Chitinimonas arctica: one gene and its partner. The protein of the gene in region 2 binds, or shares a complex with, the protein of the main gene of each other region. Links are inferred from orthologs where the notes say so. Each region holds a gene or a part of one and is shown on either strand. Other genes may lie near its edges.

Evidence for each region. The genes of interacting proteins can lie anywhere in the genome.
Region 1: the proteins of accB (region 2) and accD are in contact, whole or in part, in a solved structure (PDB 8UXZ), measured with the Escherichia coli proteins. The link is inferred for Chitinimonas arctica from one-to-one orthologs.

What each region holds. Positions count from the first base shown.
Region 1 is NZ_CP041730.1:555,091-557,946, reverse strand. It holds accD (acetyl-CoA carboxylase, carboxyltransferase subunit beta), read left to right. Parts: upstream 1-921; coding sequence 922-1,791; downstream 1,792-2,856. Other genes in the region: folC (bifunctional tetrahydrofolate synthase/dihydrofolate synthase), read left to right, coding at 1,885-2,856; trpA (tryptophan synthase subunit alpha), read left to right, coding at 41-844.
Region 2 is NZ_CP041730.1:3,223,285-3,226,386, forward strand. Bases 1-2,972 are described here. They hold accB (acetyl-CoA carboxylase biotin carboxyl carrier protein), read right to left. Parts: upstream 1,736-2,972; coding sequence 1,265-1,735; downstream 1-1,264. Other genes in these bases: accC (acetyl-CoA carboxylase biotin carboxylase subunit), read right to left, coding at 1-1,180; aroQ (type II 3-dehydroquinate dehydratase), read right to left, coding at 1,787-2,275; queA (tRNA preQ1(34) S-adenosylmethionine ribosyltransferase-isomerase QueA), read left to right, coding at 2,508-2,972. Also shown: more of queA, read left to right, coding at 2,973-3,102. UniProt on the Escherichia coli protein: This protein is a component of the acetyl coenzyme A carboxylase complex; first, biotin carboxylase catalyzes the carboxylation of the carrier protein and then the transcarboxylase transfers the carboxyl group to form malonyl-CoA.

The sequences.
Region 1 (2,856 bases), 2.7 Mb from region 2 along the record:
CGGCCACCCTGGTGGCTGCCCTGAGCCTCCTATCCAATATATGCATCGAATACAGACAACCTTTAACCGCTTGGCGGCCCAGAACAAACAGGCGCTGATCCCCTTTATCACCGCCGGCGATCCCCATCCGGCTGCTACCGTTGGACTGATGCACGCCCTGGTGGCGGGCGGCGCCGATATCGTCGAGCTGGGGGTGCCGTTTTCCGACCCGATGGCCGACGGCCCCGTCATTCAGAAGGCTTCCGAGCGGGCCTTGGCCCATGGCGTCAGCCTGAGCAATGTGTTGGAAATGGTGCGCGACTTCCGCCGCCGCGACGCCGACACCCCGGTCGTACTGATGGGTTATGCCAATCCCGTCGAAGCGATGGGTTACCAGACATTCGCCGAAGCCGCCGCGCATGCCGGCGTGGATGGCGTATTGACGGTCGATCTGCCGCCGGAAGAGGCGGGCTCCCTGGCCGGCGCCCTCAAGCAAAATGGCCTGGACCCGATCTTCCTGTTGGCGCCGACCACGCCCGACAGCCGCATGGACGAAGTGGCCAAGCATGCCTCCGGCTATGTCTACTATGTCTCGCTCAAGGGCGTGACCGGTGCCGCCACCCTGGATATCGCCAGCGTGGCCAGCAAGCTGGAGGCCCTGCGCGGCCGTCTCAGCCTGCCGATCGGCGTGGGCTTCGGCATCCGCGATGCGGCTTCCGCCCAGGCGGTGGCCCGGATCGCCGATGCGGTCATTATCGGCAGCCGGCTGGTGCAGGAAGTCGAGGAGCACGGGGCGGATGCCGCGCCGAGGCTAACGGCTTTCTTGCGCGAAGTGCGTAGCGCGATGGACGCCGCCCGACCATAATCCCAGATAGGGCCGCTAGCGCGGCCCTTCGATTTTCAAGCGCTTGGTCGGCATGGCCGACGGCGTAGGAGACACCCATGAGCTGGTTGCAAAAGCTGCTACCCCCGAAGATCAAGGCAAAACCCACCGGCCCCGGCAAGTCCGTGCCGGAAGGACTGTGGAGCAAATGTTCGGCTTGCGAGGCGGTGCTGTACCGTACCGACCTGGCCAATAACCTGGAAGTCTGTCCCAAGTGCGGCCATCACAATGCCGTGAATGCCCGCCGGCGGCTGGACCTGATGCTCGATCCGGAAGGGCGTTGCGAGATCGGTGCCGAAGTACGGCCCACCGACTTCCTCAAGTTCAAGGATTCCAAGCGTTACGTGGAGCGCCTCGATGCCGCCCGTGAAAGCAGCGGCGAAGAAGACGCCATGGTGGTGATGCAGGGGGCCATCCTGTCCCTGCCGGTGGTGGTGGCGGCATTCGAGTTCAAGTTCATCGGCGGCTCCATGGGCTCGGTGGTGGGCGAACGCTTTGTACGCGGCGCCCAGGCCGCCATCGAAAATGGCTGTCCATTTATCTGCGTGGCCGCCTCTGGTGGCGCGCGCATGCAGGAAGGCCTGATGTCGCTGATGCAGATGGCCAAGACCAGCGCCATCCTTACCCGCCTGGCCGATCGCGGACTGCCGTTTATCTCGATACTGACCGATCCGACCATGGGTGGGGTATCCGCCTCCTTTGCCTTCCTCGGTGACGTGGTAATTGCCGAGCCGGGCGCGCTGATCGGCTTTGCCGGTCCGCGCGTGATCGAGCAAACCGTGCGCGAGACCCTGCCGGAAGGCTTTCAGCGTGCCGAATTCCTGTTGGAGAAGGGCGCCATCGACTTGATCGTCGATCGCCGCGAAATGCGCCAACGCCTGGCTGCCCTGCTGACCTTGCTGATGAAGCAGCCCGCGATTGCCGCTTGATCCCCACGGCCCACCCAGGCGGGCGGGCCGCGCTTATACGTCCCCGTGCGGCCCATGCCGCCGGGGTGGTCGCCATTCTTTTCGTGAAACTCCATGACTTTTGATGCACCGACCCTGGCCGGCTGGCTGAGCCATCTCGAACAATTGCACCCCAGCGCCATCGATATGGGCTTGGAAAGGGTCGCCCGGGTGCGCGATGCCATGGGTTTGGTACCGACCTTTCCCTTGGTGATCGTCGGAGGGACCAATGGCAAGGGGTCGACCTGCGCCATGCTGTCCGCCGCTTACCGGGCCGCCGGCTTCAAGGTGGGCACCTATACCAGCCCGCATTTGCTCCGTTACAACGAACGCGTGGCGATCGATCTGCAGCCGGCCAGCGATGAAGTCATCATGGCTTCCTTCCGCAGGATAGAAGCGGCGCGCGGGGAGGTGACGCTCAGCTATTTCGAGTACGGCACCCTGGCCGCCATGCAGCATTTCATCGATGCCGCCGTGGATGTCGCGATCATGGAAGTGGGGCTGGGTGGCCGCCTGGATGCGGTGAATATCTTCGAGGCGGACGTTGCGGCCGTGGTCAGCGTGGATATCGACCATCAAAGCTACCTGGGCGATACCCGTGAAGCCATCGGCTTCGAAAAGGCCGGTATTTTCCGCGCCGGCAAGCCGGCCTTCTGCGCCGACCCGCATCCGCCGGCCAGCTTGCTGGCACACGCGGCCGCGATCGGTGCCGACCTGCAATTGCTGGGCCCCGATTTCAGCTACAGCAACGAGACCACCCAATGGCGTTGGCGCGGTCGCCGTGGCCAGAAGCCCGGCTTGCCGTTCCCGGCCCTGCGCGGCGCCTACCAGCTGGCCAATGCCAGCCTGGTGATCGCCATTCTCGACGCCCTGCACGACCGCGTACCGGTAGGCATAGGCGATCTCAAGCGCGGCTTGCTGGAAGTGGAGCTGGCCGGGCGTTACCAGGTATTGCCGGGCCGTCCGTCCATCGTGCTCGATGTGGCGCACAACCCGCATGCCGCCAGCGCGCTGGCCAATAATCTGATGAACCAGGGTTTTTTCCAG
Region 2 (3,102 bases):
TATCGCCGAAAGCAATCACCTTGCCGACCATGGAATCGTAATTGGGCGGTACGGTGTAGCCTTGGTAGATATGCGAATCGACCCGGATGCCGGGGCCGCCGGGTGGATGGTAGGTGGTGATCTTGCCGGGGCTGGGGATGAACTTGAAGGGGTCCTCGGCGTTGATCCGGCACTCCATGGCATGGCCCTTGAGCACGATATCCTTCTGGGCGAAGCGCAATTGCTCGCCGGCGGCGATGCGGATCTGCTCCTGCACGATATCGATGCCGGTGATCTGCTCGGTGACGGGATGCTCCACCTGGACCCGGGTGTTCATTTCGATAAAGTAGAACTCGCCATTCTCGAACAGGAATTCGAAGGTGCCGGCGCCGCGGTAATTGATGCGGCGGCAGGCTTCGGCGCAGGCTTCGCCTACGCGTTTGCGCTGTTTATCGGTTATACCCGGGGCGGGCGCTTCCTCGATCACCTTCTGGTGGCGGCGTTGCATGGAGCAATCGCGTTCGCCCAGGTAGATCGCATGGCCATACTCGTCGGCCAGGATCTGGATTTCGATATGGCGCGGGTTCTCCAGGAACTTCTCCATATACACGGTCGGGTTGCCGAAAGCCGCCCCCGCTTCGTTGCGGGTCATGTCTACGGACTTGATCAGCTCATCTTCGCTGCGCACCACCCGCATGCCGCGACCACCGCCACCGCCGGCGGCCTTGATGATGACCGGATAGCCGACCTTGCGGCCGATCTTCAGCATCTCTTCCGGATCATCCGGCAGCGCGCCGTCCGAGCCCGGCACGCAGGGGACGCCGGACGCCTTCATGGCATCCTTGGCGCTGACCTTGTCGCCCATCAGCCGGATCGATTCGGGCCGGGGGCCGATAAAGACAAAGCCGCTCTGCTCGACCCGTTCGGCGAAATCGGCGTTCTCGCTGAGGAAGCCATAACCGGGGTGGATGGCCTGGGCGTCGGTGACCTCGGCGGCGGCGATGATCGCCGGAATATTCAGGTAGGACAGCGGGCTGGGCGCCGGTCCGATGCAGACCGACTCATCGGCCAGTTTCACATACTTGGCCTCGCGGTCGACTTCAGAGTGGACCACGACAGTCTTGATGCCCATTTCGCGGCAGGCGCGTTGAATGCGCAACGCGATTTCGCCGCGATTGGCGATCAGAATTTTTTCAAACATGGATCAACTCCGTGAGGGGTGAGGGAGACGGCGGGCAGGCGCGCATGGCGCGCCGGAATGGGCCCGCTGGACACCTCACAGAATTCAGCCGATCACGAACAAGGGTTCGCCATATTCCACCGGCGAGCCATTTTCGACCAGGATGGCTTTCACTACGCCAGACGTCTCGGCTTCGATCTCGTTCAGCAGCTTCATGGCCTCGATAATGCAAAGGGTATCGCCCACGTTGACCTGCTGGCCCACTTCCACGAAGTTCTTTGCGCCAGGGCTGGCGGCGCGATAGAAGGTGCCGACCATGGGCGACTTCAGAACGGTGCCTTCGGGCAGGCCGTTGCCGGCCGGCGCGGCTTCGGCGGCGCCCGCAACCGAAGCGGGGGCCGCGGCAGGCGCCGCGCCCATGCTGTAATGCTGCATGGGAGGCTGCGCATACATGATCGGTGCATTTTGCGACACGCGGGTAATGCGTACCCGTTCTTCCCCTTCCGTCACCTCGATCTCGGCAATGCCGGATTCCTCTACGAGGTCGATCAGCTTTTTGAGCTTACGTAGATCCATGCCCGTTCCCTTTTTAGGTTTTAGTCTTTGTTGATTGCCGGCCGCCGTGCTTCAGGCCGGGGTCTGGCGATTCAGAAAGTCAATGGCGTGGTCGAGCGCATAGCCGTAACCGGCGGCGCCTAGACCACAGATAACACCCTGCGCGAGGTCCGAAAAAAAGGAGTGGTGCCGAAATGGCTCGCGCGCATGGACGTTGGAGAGATGGACTTCGATAAATGGCAGTTTGACCGCCGCCAACGCATCGCGCAGCGCAACGCTGGTGTGGGTGAAGGCGGCGGGATTGATGATCACGAAGCCGGTGCCATCGTCGAAAGCCGCGTGAACGCGTTCGATCAAGGCAGCTTCGCTATTGCTCTGAAAGCTATGGCAGCGCAGCCCAGCCGCACCCGCTCGCTGGGCGAGGCGGGTGTCGATGCTGGCAAGGGTGTCCGCGCCGTAGTATTGTGGCTCGCGGCGACCCAGCATATTCAGATTGGGGCCGTGCAGTACCAGAATATCTTGGTGCTGTCCAGCCAAATTGTGCGGTGTCGGCTGTGTCATGGCGGCGAGTTTGCCGCAGATAGCAGCACGTTGTCTACCGATCGGCGAAAGTTCGGTCAAGCGTCCGCTTGAATATTTCTATGGCATGTTGCGAAAATGCAAGCGAAACCGAGATTTTATCAGGGTTTCCCCTTAGCTTGCCGCCTGAATGGAATTCGCACAGTGAGCCAAAGGATGTGGCGAGCCGGCTGTTATAATGCCGCGCTTCCCCCGTCCAAGCCGTTTCTCTCGCATGCAATTATCCGATTTCGATTACGCCCTGCCCGAGCACCTGATCGCCCAGTTTCCGCCGGCCGTGCGCGGCGGGAGCCGATTGCTGCATCTGCCGGCCCAGGGCGGGACGTTCGACCGTCACTTCGCCGATCTGCCGGATCTGCTGCGGGCCGGTGATCTGCTGGTCTTGAACGATACGCGCGTGATCAAGGCGCGCTTGCTGGGGCAAAAGGCGAGCGGCGGGCAGGTCGAAGCGCTGATCGAGCGGGTGAGCGATGAATTCGAAGCCCTGGCCCAGGTCCGGGCCAGCAAGTCGCCCAAGCCCGGTAGCGTGCTGATATTCGGCGGGCGTTGGCGGGCGCATATGCTGGCGCGCGAAGGGGAGTTCTTCCGCCTGCGTTTCGAAGCGCCGGTGTTGGATGTGCTGGAGGCGGCAGGCGCCTTACCCTTGCCACCTTATATCGAGCATCGTCCCGACGCTTCCGATGACGAGCGCTATCAGACGGTTTTTTCCCGCGAGCCGGGCGCGGTTGCCGCGCCCACCGCGGGCCTGCATTTTACCGAGGCGATGTTCGCGGCCTTGGCGGAACGCGGCATTGCCCATGCCAGGCTGA